DNA from 3 places in the Streptomyces sp. NPDC056061 genome. Region 1 is predicted to be linked to each of the others. Evidence: riboswitches for the same ligand, from Rfam matches in the RefSeq annotation. Region 1 holds a riboswitch; each other region holds the start of a gene.

Region 1 (4,275 bases):
GGCGACGCCGTGATGGATCTCGTACCCCTCGACGGGTGCGCCGAGCGCCTCGCCGACGGGCCGGGCGAGGGTCTTCGCACGGTCGAAGCGGACGTGTACCGGGAGCAGGCCCAGCCCGTCGACCCGCCCGGCCCGGGATTCCACCTCGTCCTCGATGTGCTCGCCGAGGAGCTGGAAACCGCCGCAGATCCCGAGGACCGGCCGGCCCTCGGCGGCCCGCCGCGCCAGCGCGTCGGCGAGACCGCGCTCGCGCAGCCAGGCCAGCGCCCGCACGGTGCCCCGGGTGCCCGGCACCACGACCAGGTCGGCGTCGGCGAGTTCCTCGGCACGGTCCACGAACCGGACGACGACGCCCGGTTCGGCGGCCAGCGCGTCCACGTCGGTGAAGTTCGACATCAACGGCACCGCGCACACCGCGACCCGCAGCACGTCCTCGCCGTGCGGCGGCGCGACGACCGACTCGCGCACGGCACCGCGCAGCGAGACTCGCAGGCCGTCCTCCTCGTCGATGCCGAGACCGTGTGCGAAGGGCAGCACCCCGTACGTCCGGCGCCCGGTGATCCCGTGCAGCATCTCCAGGCCCGGCTCCAGCAACGACACGTCGCCCCGGAACTTGTTCACCAGGTAGCCCGCGATCAGTGCCTGGTCCTCGGCGGCGAGCAGCGCGGTCGTGCCGAAGAACGAGGCGAAGACGCCGCCGCGGTCGATGTCGCCGACGACCACGACCGGGAAGCCCGCCGCGCGTGCGACCCCCATGTTCACGATGTCCGTGCGCCGCAGATTGATCTCGGCCGGACTCCCCGCGCCCTCGCAGATCACCGCGTCGTACGTGCCCCGGAGCTGCTCCAGGCAGTCCACCACGGTGCCGAACAGCGCTTCCTGGCGACCGCCGTGGTAGCCGCGGGCACTCATCTCGCCCACCGGTCTGCCCATCAGGACCACCTGGCTGGAGCGGTCGCCGCCGGGCTTGAGCAGGACCGGGTTCATCAGCGCGGTCGGCTCCACCCGGGCGGCCGCCGCCTGCATCGCCTGGGCGCGGCCGATCTCGGCGCCCTCCCGGGTGACGTAGGAGTTCAGCGACATGTTCTGCGCCTTGAAGGGCGCCACCTTCATGCCCCGGCGCACGAGCCAGCGGCAGATACCCGCCGTGACGACGCTCTTGCCGGCGTCCGAGGTGGTGCCGGCGATCAGCAGTCCGCCGCTCATATCCGTCTCCGTCCCGCGATCCGTCGCCGTCCGCCCGCACCTGGTACCCGGGTGTTCCGGGCCCCTGCGCCGCCCGCCGCGGCGATGCGGCGGGCGGCGAGGCCCGCGCCCAGCCGGGCCGCCACGCACACGCCGAGCGCCAGCGCGCCCACCCGGCGCGACAGCCGCACCGCCCGCTCGATGTCCTCGGTCCCCACCGCCCGGCCGGTCGCACCGCCCAGCACGGGCCGGTGCTCGACCCGGCCGCCGTACGCCAGCGTCCCGCCCAGGCGTACGCCCAGCGCACCCGCGAACGACGCCTCGACCGGGCCCGCGTTGGGGCTCGGGTGCTTCGCCGCGTCGGCCCGCCAGGCCCGTACCGCGTCCCGGGGCCGCCCTCCGGCGGCCGCGGTGAGCAGGGCCGTCAACCGGGCGCCGGGCCAGCCCATGAGGTCGTCGAGGCGGGCGGAGGCCCAGCCGTAGCGCCGGTGGCGGGGCGACTTGTGGCCGACCATCGCGTCCAGGGTGTTGACGGCCCGGAATCCGACGAGGCCGGGCACCCCGGCCAGCGCCCCCCACACCAGGGCGCCGACCACGGCGTCCGAGGTGTTCTCGGCCACGGACTCCACCACGGCGCGGGCGATCTGCGGCCCGTCCAGGGAGTGCGGGTCGCGCCCGCACAGATGCGGCAGCCGCTCGCGGGCGAGCTCCACGTCCCCGGCGGCCAGCGCGCCGCCGATGGCCCGCGCCTCCCGCCCCAGCGACGTGCCGCCGACGACGGACCAGGTGGCGGCCGCGGTCAGCACGACGGAGGCGGCGGGGCGACCCCGCAGGGCGCGGGTGAGCAGCACGGCACCGCCCGCGGCGCCTCCGGCGCAGACGAGGGTGTGCAGCGCGCCCCACCCGCGGTGGTCGCGCCACAGACGGCGCTCGACGCCCGCCGCGGTCCGCCCGAAGGCGGCGACCGGGTGCCCCCGGCGGGGGTCACCGAGCAGCAGATCGCCGATCAGACCGGCCGTGGCGCCGTACGCGAAGATGCGGTCGGCACGCATGGCTCAGCCTGCCGTCGTGCCTCGGAGGGACATCGTTCGGGCGGCTCTCGGCGAGAGCGCCGCTGCAAGGGACGCACGGCTGCCAGGCATGGCGACATGTCCTCACTCAGGGTCCGCGCCCTGGTTCGACGTGATCGGCGACGAGAGTCTCCTGGCTCCCGGATCCGCGGTTCCCCCGGCCTTCCAGCTCGCGCGTGGCGTGCCGTGACGTTCCCGGTGTGGGGGCCGCTCCCCGGTGACAGTGGCGGGACCGCGCCGGATTCGCACCGGCTTCCTCTGCTGTCGCCGTAATTGGCTCCGGCAGTCCACCACGCACCGAGAACGCCCGTCAACTCGCCGTTGACCTGCGCCGGTGCAGTGTGCCGAGACCCACATCGGGCCGCGGCGCACGGCGTCGGGCCGGACACACGGAGGGTGTCCGGCCCGACGGGGGAGTGCGGAGGAAGAGGCTCAGACGACGATCAGATAGATCCCGTAGACGACCGCCGCCGCGCACAGCGCGAAGCAGAGGTACGCGCCCGCGCGGGCCAGCAGCTGCGAGCCGCCGGAGCCGCCCTGCGCCGCCGGTTCGGGCTGCTTGGCGAGACCGACGATGCCCAGGGTGAAGAGGCCCACCAGCGCGACGGTGACGACGAGGGACACACCGAAGACGGAGCCGAGAGCCGCCCAGTCGATTTTCATGCTGATTTCCTTCGGGTCGTCACACGGCGGCCGGGCGCGCCGGGTCCTGGACGGCGGCGGCCGGGGCCGGAATGGTGGTCATGAGGTCCTGTGCCGCGGTGTGGGCCGCGATGGTGGGCGGCGGGCTGACGGCGGCGATGGCCGTGGTGACGACCCCGGCGGGTTCGACGTGGCCCTCGGCCGGTGCGACGTCGCCGTGGCCGACCGGCTTGCGGCGCGACAGCAGCCAGATCGAGCCGGAACCCGCGACCAGCAGCGCCGCGACGACGACGACGCCCCAGGTGCCCTGCTTGGTCAGGAGCTCCGCACCCGCGCCGACCAGACCCGCGGCCGGCAGGGTCAGACCCCAGGCGACGAACATCCGGGTGGCGGTGGACCAGCGGACCACACCGCCCCGGCGGCCGAGCCCCGCACCCATGACGGCGCCGGAGCAGGACTGGGTGGTGGAGAGGGAGAACCCGAGGTGCGAGGAGGCCAGGATGACGGTGGCCGCGCTGGTCTGGGCGGCGAAGCCCTGCGGCGGCTTGAGGTCGGTGAGGCCGCTGCCCATCGTGCGGATGATCCGCCAGCCGCCCAGGTAGGTGCCGAGCGCGATGGCCGTACCGGCGGACACGATCACCCAGACCGGCGGGTTGGCGCCCGGGTGCAGCACCCCGCCGGTGACCAGGGCCAGGGTGATGATGCCCATGGTCTTCTGCGCGTCGTTCGTGCCGTGGGCGAGGGAGACAAGCCCGGCCGAGGCGATCTGACCGGCGCGGTAACCCTTGGCGGTGGCCTTCTCCTGGGCCTCGTCGCGGATCTTCCCGCCGATCCGGTACGTCAGCCTGGTGGCCAGCAGCGCGGCGGCACCGGCGACGATCGGGGCGGCGACCGCGGGGATGAGCACCTTGGTGACGACGGTTCCGCCGTTGACCGACGACCAGCCCGCCGACATCACCGCCGCGCCGATGAGGCCGCCGAACAGGGCGTGCGAGGAACTGGACGGCAGCCCGACCAGCCAGGTCAGCAGATTCCACAGGATGGCGCCGACGAGTGCCGCGAAGATGACCTCCGTCCGCAACCCGTCCTCGTCGACGATCCCGCCGGAGATCGTTCTGGCGACCTCCACGGACAGGAACGCGCCGACGAGATTGAGAGCGGCGGACATGGCCACCGCGGTCTTCGGTTTGAGCGCGCCGGTCGAGATGGTGGTCGCCATCGCGTTGGCGGTGTCGTGGAAACCGTTCGTGAAATCGAACACTAGAGCTGTCACGATCACAATCGCGAGGAGCAGCGTGATGTGTTCCATTTACCCAGGCAATCGTTCGACGTCATTGGCACGTGGACCGTAGGCAACCTGGGTGAACGGGAGATGAAC
Region 2 (4,275 bases), on a different contig from region 1:
CGACGCGGGCACGCAGCGCGTCCCAGCGCTCGGGCCAGTTCGGTTCGATGCCGTAGTGGTCGGGGTGCAGCACCCCGCGCGCGGCGCGCGTCTGCTCCCAGGCGGGCAGCGGGCCGGACCGCTCGGCGAGGTCGCAGGACGCCTCGTACGCGGCGAGCATGATCCGCTCGGAGATCTTCGTGGACAGCGCGCGGGCCTCGGGGGAGTCGAACGGCAGCCGCAGCTGGAAGAAGACGTCCTGGAGACCCATGGCGCCCAGGCCCACCGGGCGCCACTTGGCGTTGGAGCGCCCGGCCTGCTCGGTCGGGTAGAAGTTGATGTCGACGACCCGGTCCAGGAACGTCACCGCGGTGCGGACGGCGGCGTCCAGCCGCTCCCAGTCGATGCCGCCGTCGGCGACGAACGCGCCGAGGTTGACCGACCCCAGGTTGCAGACGGCCGTCTCGCCGTCGTCGGTGACTTCGAGGATCTCGGTGCACAGGTTCGACGAGTGGACGACACGGCCCGGCTCGGCGGTCTGGTTCGCGGTCCGGTTGGCGGCGTCCTTGAACGTCATCCAGCCCTGGCCGGTCTGCGCGAGGGTGCGCATCATCCGGCCGTACAGCTCGCGGGCCGGCATCGTCTTGCGGGCCAGGCCCTTCGCCTCGGCGGCCCGGTACGCCGTGTCGAACGCGTCGCCCCACAGGTCGACGAGTTCGGGCACGTCGGAGGGGGAGAACAGCGACCAGTCGCCGTCCGCGTCGACCCGGCGCATGAACTCGTCCGGGATCCAGTGCGCCAGGTTGAGGTTGTGCGTGCGCCGCTGGTCCTCGCCCGTGTTGTCGCGCAGCTCCAGGAACTCCTCGATGTCCGCGTGCCAGGTCTCCAGGTAGACCGCGGCGGCACCCTTGCGGCGGCCGCCCTGGTTGACGGCGGCGACGGACGCGTCGAGCGTCTTCAGGAACGGCACGATGCCGTTGGAGTGCCCGTTGGTGCCGCGGATCAGCGAACCGCGGGCCCGGATGCGGGAGTACGGCAGACCGATGCCGCCCGCGTGCTTCGAGAGCCGCGCCACCTGGTGGTAGCGGTCGTAGATCGAGTCGAGCTCGTCGAGCGGGGAGTCCAGCAGGTAGCAGGAGGACATCTGCGGGTGCCGGGTGCCGGAGTTGAACAGCGTCGGCGACGACGGCAGGTAGTCGAGCCGGCTCATCAGCCCGTACAGCGCCGCGACCTCGTCCACGGCCTGAGGCGATTCGTCCTCGGCGAGACCGGACGCCACCCGCAGCATGAAGTGCTGCGGGGTCTCGATGACCTGGCGGGTGTGCGGGTGGCGCAGCAGGTAGCGGCTGTGCAGGGTCCGCAGGCCGAAGTAGCCGAAGCGGTCGTCGGCGCCGTCGAGGAGGGCGCGCTCGACCAGGGCGTCCAGGGCCGCCGCGTGGGCCGCGACGAACGCGGCGGTGCGGTCGGCGATCAGGCCCTCGCGGTGGCCGACGGCGACGGAGGCGGAGAAGGAGACCGCGCCCTGGCCCGCCGCCTCGTCCGCGATGGTGCGGGTGAGCAGCCGGGCGGCGAGCCGGGAGTAGGCGGGGTCCTCGGAGATGAGTCCCGCGGCGGCCTCGGTGGCCAGCGACCGCAGCTCGGCCTCGTCGGCCCGTGCGCTGCGGCCCCGCAGCGCGGCGGCGGCCACCCGTCCGGGATCGGCGTCGGGAAGGTCGACGGTGAGGTCGGTCAGGGTCCGCAGCAGTGCGGTGCCCGGCCCGTCGTGTGCGGTTCCCTCGGACTCGGCCGCTACGGACGCGGCGACTGAGGCCGGATCGGCTGGCGCGATGGTCACGTGGTGCTCTCCCTCGCTCGGCTCGGGGCCGGCGGGGGAACGGGGCAGCCGGGCAGCACGGAGCCCTGGGCGGGCGGCACTGCGTACGGCGTCCACCGGCCCATCCGCGAGGCCCGGACGTCTGGCACCCGGATCGGTCGAGCCGGGTGCGCTGTCGGCAGGTCGTCGGACTTGGTCGGGTGTGCGCAAAAGCGCACTGAACACACCGTTGCGGGACAGTTCCGGATTCGCACCGGATTCCCCTGCGACGACAGCGAGGATGAGCATACATGTGGGGGCCGCTCGATGAGGCAGCCCCCAGATGTTGTGTCGGCCTCCGTGTGTCGGGCCCGCAGGAGGCGCCCTGCGGGCCTCTCCCCGGACGCCGGACGGCCCGCCACCCGCCCCCTTCCGGCAGGGGCGGGCCGTCCGGGGCCCGGGAGGGCGGTCAGCGGATGGCCGGCGCTCCTGCGGTGACCGGGGGCAGTTCCACCTGGACGCCAGGGTCGCCCGCGTCGGCCGTGTAGTCGGCCGGGGACGTCTCGTCGGTGCCGGCGGGCGCCTTCGCCGCGTTCAGGACGAACGTCAGCACCACCGTCACGACCACGTTCAGCACGAACGCGGTGAGGCCGATGTAACCGATCTCACCGATGCCCGGGATCTGAGCGGACGAACCGCCGAAGTGCTTCTGCGTGGACGACTGCACCCCGTACGCGGCCACCGTGCCGTACACCATGCCGACCGCCCAGCCCGCGAGCAGCGCCCAGCGGTGGAACCAACGGGTGAACAGACCGCCGACCAGGGCCGGCATCGTCTGGAGGATCCAGATCCCGCCGAGCAGCTGGAAGTTGATCGCGACCGTCTTGTCCATGGTGAGGACGAAGGCCAGCGCCCCGACCTTCACCAGCAGCGACACCAGCTTGGAGACCTTGGTCTCCTGCTCGGGGGTCGCGTCGGGCCTGAGGAAGTCCTTGTAGATGTTGCGGGTGAAGAGGTTCGCCGCGGCGATCGACATGATCGCCGCGGGCACCAGCGCGCCGATGCCGATGGCGGCGAAGGCCACCCCCGCGAACCAGTCGGGGAACATGTTCTCGAACAGCTGCGGAATGGCCAGCTGTCCGTTCTCCACATCGATCCCGGCGGCGATCGCCATGAAGCCGAGCAGTGCCAGCAGACCCAGCATCAGCGAGTACAGCGGCAGGATCGTGGTGTTGCGCCGGATCACGTTCCGACTGCGGCTGGAGAGCGTCGCCGTGATCGAGTGCGGGTACATGAAGAGCGCCAGCGCCGAGCCCAACGCCAGGGTGGCGTAGCCCCATTGGCCCGCCTCGCCGGGCGCCAGGGAACCGGTGGGCTTCCCTCCGGGCGGACCGGCGAACTTCTCCTGCGCGGCGGCGAAGATGTCGTGGAAACCGCCGAGTTTGATCGGGATGTAGATGATCGCCACCGCGATGACCAGGTAGATCAGGCCGTCCTTGACGAAGGCGATCAGTGCGGGTGCCCGCAGGCCGGAGGAGTAGGTGTAGGCGGCGAGCACCGCGAACGCGATCAGCAGCGGCAGGTCCTTGACGAACCAGTGGGTGTTCTCGCCGCCGCCGACGCCCATCACGTCCAGCACCGCCTGGATGCCGACGAGTTGCAGCGCGATGTACGGCATCGTGGCGAGGATGCCGGTGACGGCGACCGCCAGCGACAGGCCCTTCGAACCGAACCGCCCGCGCACGAAGTCCGAGGTGGTCACGTACCCGTGCTTGTGCGAGACCGACCACAGCCGGGGCAGGAAGGTGAAGATCAGCGGGTACACCAGGATGGTGTACGGCACGGCGAAGAAGCCCGCCGCGCCCGCCGCGTAGATCGCCGCGGGTACGGCGACGAAGGTGTACGCCGTGTAGAGGTCGCCGCCGAGCAGGAACCAGGTGACCCAGGTTCCGAACGACCTTCCGCCCAGGCCCCATTCGTCGAGGCTCGCCTCGTTCTCGGCCTTGCGCCAGCGTGCCGCCAGGAAGCCCATGACCGTGACGGCCAGGAAGAAGAAGACGAAGACGCCGAGCGCGACGCCGTTCACGCCGTCCTTCATGCCGATGCACCCCCCTTGCGGGAGCGCTGGTCACGCTGCCACAGCTTGTACGCGGTCGCGGTGAGCGCGGTGGAGATCAGGACCCAGAGCATCTGGTACCAGTAGAAGAACGGGATACCGATGAAGGTGGGGTCCACCTTCGCGTACGAACTCACCCAGAGCATCGCGACGAACGGCGCGACGAGGCACAGGGCGATGACCACCCTCACGGGTGTGATGGCGGGTGGCTTTCCTTCCGGGCTTGCAGACATGCGGCGACTCCGTCCCCTCGCTGATCACCTGCTGTGGTGCGCAGGAAATCTAGGGGAGGTTTCCGGTCAGCGTCACCCCCCGGCCGCATCGCGGTCCGGAAACAGTTCCGTGAACGGGTGCACACATGCGAAATCCGGTCGGGCGTACGGGAGTT
Region 3 (4,275 bases), on a different contig from region 1:
CGGGGTCAACGGCCCGGCACCTGCCGGGATCTCCGGCTGTTCGCTCATCACGGCGTACAGGACCGCGACGGGCTCCGGGCGGGCGAAGGGGGAATGACCGGACAGCAGCGCGCACAGGGTGGCGCCCAGTGAGAACAGGTCGCTGGGCGGTCCCGCCGGACGGCCGCTCAGGCGTTCCGGGGCGATGAAGTCCAGGGTGCCGATCACCGCGCCGGGTGTGGTGAGTGATGTGGTGTCGGCGAGTGCCACGATGCCGAAGTCGCAGAGCACGACACTGCCGTCCTCGCGCATCAGGACGTTGGCCGGCTTCATGTCCCGGTGCAGCGCGCCGATGGCGTGCACCGCGTCGAGCGCGGCGAGCAGTTCAAGGCCGATCCCGGCGATCCGGGACGGGGGCATCGGGCCGAGGGCGGCGACGTGTTCGGCCAGCGAGCGGCCCTTCACGAGTTCCATCACCAGCCACAGCCGGTCCTCGTGGCTCACGAGGTCGTAGACGTCCACCACGTTGGGGTGGGAGATCCCGGCGATGGCGCGGGCCTCGCGATGCGCGCGACGGGCGCGCTGGGCGAGTTCCTCGCCGCCCGTCTGCAGATGCACTTCCTTGACCGCGACGATTCGCCCCAGCAGGCGGTCGGTGGCGCGCCACACGGTTCCCATGCCTCCGCTGCCGAGGCGTTCGAGCAACAGGTAGCGCCCAGCGATCAGTTGTTGTCGCGTGTTGTCAGCCACGGGCTCAAGGTAGCGGATCACAACAACCCTTTTTCGCTTAACCACTGCCTAGTTATTGCCAGTTGTCGCAACAACGAGCCGCACGGAAGCCGGAACCACCGGCCCCGCCCCGCCCCGCCCCCTCATCCGGGCGCACCAGCCCGCCTTCCACCCGGACGCCGAAGGTGGTCGACCGGGGCTACTACTGAAACAAGTTCTCGTTACAGTGGTCGACGAGTGCGCACCGCACGGCCGTCGCAACGGCCGTCACGTCCGAACGTCCGGCGAACCGGCCGGGCCGCGGGGAGATGGGGAGCCCATGACGCAGGTGACCGACCACGGCGGGGGCGTGCACAGCATCAAGGTGCCCATCCCGGACAACCCGCTCGGCCACACCCTGGTGCACGTCCTGGACACGGATCGCGGGCCGGTCCTGATCGACACCGGCTGGGACGATCCGGAGGCGTGGGACACGCTCACCGCCGGGCTGGCCGCCGTCGGCACGGACGTCGCCGACATCCACGGCGTGGTCATCACCCACCACCACCCCGACCACCACGGACTGTCCGGGCAGGTCCGCGAGGCGTCCGGGGCCTGGATCGCCATGCACGCGGCGGATACCGAGATCGTGCGCCGCACCCGCGAGTCGGAGCCCGGCACCTGGTTGACATATCTGGTGGGCAAGCTCACCGCGGTCGGGGCGCCCGAGGCGCATCTCGCGCCGTTGCGGGCCGCGGCGGCGGAACGGGGACGCATGAGCACGCTGCCCGGGGCGCGGGCCGCGCTCCCGGACCGGGAGATCGTGCCCGGCGCACTGCTGGACCTGGCGGGGCGGCGGCTGCGTGCGGTCTGGACGCCGGGGCACACCCCCGGCCACGTCTGCCTCCACCTGGAGGAGCGGCATCCGGCCGAGCTGCCGGGGCGGGGGCGGCTGTTCTCCGGGGACCATCTGCTGCCGGGCATCAGCCCGCACATCGGGCTGTACGAGGACCCGGACGACGCCACCGTCACCGACCCCCTCGGGGACTACCTCGACTCGCTGGAGCGGATCGGGCGGCTCGGGGTCGCGGAGGTGCTGCCCGCCCATCAGTACGCGTTCCCGGACGCGGCGGGGCGGGTGCGGGAACTCCTCGTCCACCACGAGGAGCGGCTGACCGGGCTGCTCGGGCTGCTGACCGTGCCGCTGACCCCGTGGGAACTGGCCGAGCGGATGGAGTGGAACCGGCCCTGGGAGCAGATCCCGCCCGGTTCGCGCAACATCGCCGTCTCGGAGGCGGAGGCCCATCTGCGGCGGCTGGTGAAGCTGGGGCGCGCGGAGGCGGTGGCGGGGAGCGATCCCGTGACGTACCTCGCGGTGTGACATCGGCGACGTACCTCGTCGACCGCAGCCGTGGGGCGGGCCCCGGGGGTGCTTCCGGACCGCCCGGTAGAGTGGGACGGTCGTCATCATGCCCGTACAGGGGGAAGCCGGTGCGAATCCGGCACTGACCACGCAGCCGTGAGCCGTCCTGCGGACGGTGAGTCGGAATGCCCTGTCCGCGGTCGTGACCGGCTCGTACCACCGGAACCCCGGTGGTCGGCACCGTCGAGGTATACGGAGCCGGAGCCTGGTGCGTGAGCGTGCCCGTCCCCGGTTCCCCGTGCAGGAGAGGCCCCGCCCGCCATGACCGTACGCCGCAGCGCGGCAACGCTCGCCGCCACCGCCGTCCTGCTCAGCGCGGCCACCCCAATCGCGATCGCGGCGCCGACCCCGCCGCCCACCCGGTCCGCCCCACTGCCCGCCGGGCTGTACGGCACGAAGGACCCCACCTACGACGGCGTCTGGCGACAGTCGCTCGCCTTCCTCGCCCAGCGGGTCGAGGGAGTGACGCCCTCCGCGAAGGCGGTCGACTGGCTGATCGGCCAGCAGTGCGACAACGGCGCCTTCGCCGCGTACCGGGCCGACGTCTCCCGGCCGTGCGACGCGAAGACGATGCTGGACACCAACGCCACCGCGGTCGCCGTGCAGGCGCTCGTCGAGGTGGACGGGCACCGGGAGACCGTGAACGACTCGGTCCGCTGGCTGAAGTCGGTGCAGAACGAGGACGGCGGCTGGGGCTACGCCGCCGGACAGCCCAGCGACGCCAATTCCACCTCGCTGGTGATCGGCGCCCTCGCCCGGCAGGGCCAGCAGCTCGCGGACATCACCACCCCGGGCGGCAAGACCCCGTACGACCCGCTGCTCGCGCTGTCGATCCCGTGCGGCGGCAAGGACGGCGGCGCCTTCGCCTATCAGGCCGACAAGGCGGGGAAGCTCGCCGCCAACGCGGACGCCACCGCCGCGGCCGTGCTCGGCACCATGGGCAAGGCCCTGGCCACCGGCAACAATGCCGCGGCCAAGGGGACCAGCTGCCACCCCGGCACGGACCTCAACCCCGAGCAGGCCGCCCAGAACGGTGCCCACTTCCTCGCCGGGGCCCTCGCGGCCGACGGCCACCTCGACCTCGCGCCGATGCCCGGCGCCGAGGACACCGCCCCGCAGCCCGACTTCGGCAACACCGCCGACGCCGTCGTGGCGCTGTCCGCCTCCGGCCACCAGGACAAGGCCGCCGGGGCCGTTGCCTGGCTGAAGAAGAACTCCGGTCCCTGGGCGGAGCAGAACGGCCCCGCCGCCTACGCGCAGCTGATCCTTGCCGCGCACGCGACCGGCAGCGACGCCCGGGACTTCGGCGGCGTGAACCTCGTCGACCGACTGAACGCGGCAGGGCCGAAGCCCGCGGCGATCACGACGCCCGACCCGTCCACCGACACCGGGTACGAAGCCACGCAGAAGGACCAGGTCCACAGCGGCGACGACGTGATCGGCGGCGTGTGGTGGTTCGTCGGGATCGGCCTCGTCGTCGGCGCCGGTGTCGGGTTCCTGATCAGCGGCCGCCGGAAGAACCAGCAGCTGTGAGGCGGTCGGCAAGGTCCGGCGCGGTAGTCGTGGTCCTGGGAGCCGTCCTGGCGGTGCTGTGCGCGGGACCGGCCCGGGCGGCCGGCTACCGGTACTGGTCGTTCTGGGAGGGCTCCGGCACCGGCTGGACGTACGCCACCCAGGGCCCGGCCCTGGTCCGGCCGGACGACGGCTCGGTGCAGGGATTCCGGTTCTCGGTGAGCGAGGACTCCCAGGACTCCGCACGACCGCGCACCGCTCCCGACTTCGCGAAGATCTGCGCGGACACCCCGGCCGAGAAGGGATCCAAGCGGATCGCGCTCGTCATCGACCCGGGCACGGCCTCGGACGCCCCGGACGGGCGGACGCCGCCCGCACAGCGCACCGCCTGTGCGCGGATCGCCCCGGACGCCAGCACCGCCGAGGCGCTCGCCTCGGTGGCCAAGCCGCTGCGCTACAACAGCGACGCGCTGCTCTGCGCCATCTCCGGCTACCCGGCCACCGGCTGCGGCGAGCAGGTGTCGGGCGACGGCGGGCACCCGGCGCCCGTCGGCTCCGCGACCGCCACGGCACCGGCCGCGACCGCTGCCGACGACGACGGCTCGGACGGTTCGGGTGGCGGCCCGTCCGCGGGGGTGTACGTCGGGATCGGC

Evidence for each region. Region 1 has a riboswitch for cobalamin ahead of ACFC79_RS31515 (cobalamin biosynthesis protein). Riboswitches for the same ligand answer to the same signal wherever they lie in the genome.
Region 2: another riboswitch for cobalamin. It lies ahead of ACFC79_RS02200 (ribonucleoside-diphosphate reductase subunit alpha); the one in region 1 lies ahead of ACFC79_RS31515 (cobalamin biosynthesis protein).
Region 3: another riboswitch for cobalamin. It lies ahead of ACFC79_RS04360 (prenyltransferase/squalene oxidase repeat-containing protein); the one in region 1 lies ahead of ACFC79_RS31515 (cobalamin biosynthesis protein).

What each region holds. Positions count from the first base shown of each region.
Region 1 is NZ_JBHJWQ010000030.1:56,859-61,133, reverse strand. Features, by position in the region: gene ACFC79_RS31520 (cobyric acid synthase) at 1-1,206, opposite strand, end outside; gene ACFC79_RS31515 (cobalamin biosynthesis protein) at 1,203-2,237, opposite strand; cobalamin riboswitch at 2,382-2,515, opposite strand; gene ACFC79_RS31510 (hypothetical protein) at 2,688-2,918, opposite strand; gene ACFC79_RS31505 (anion permease) at 2,938-4,206, opposite strand.
Region 2 is NZ_JBHJWQ010000001.1:491,492-495,766, forward strand. Features, by position in the region: gene ACFC79_RS02200 (ribonucleoside-diphosphate reductase subunit alpha) at 1-1,813, opposite strand, end outside; cobalamin riboswitch at 1,952-2,080, opposite strand; gene mctP (monocarboxylate uptake permease MctP) at 2,241-3,869, opposite strand; gene ACFC79_RS02210 (DUF3311 domain-containing protein) at 3,866-4,120, opposite strand.
Region 3 is NZ_JBHJWQ010000002.1:55,183-59,457, forward strand. Features, by position in the region: gene ACFC79_RS04350 (protein kinase) at 1-729, opposite strand, end outside; gene ACFC79_RS04355 (MBL fold metallo-hydrolase) at 1,028-2,068, shown strand; cobalamin riboswitch at 2,125-2,263, shown strand; gene ACFC79_RS04360 (prenyltransferase/squalene oxidase repeat-containing protein) at 2,372-3,643, shown strand; gene ACFC79_RS04365 (SCO2322 family protein) at 3,640-4,275, shown strand, end outside.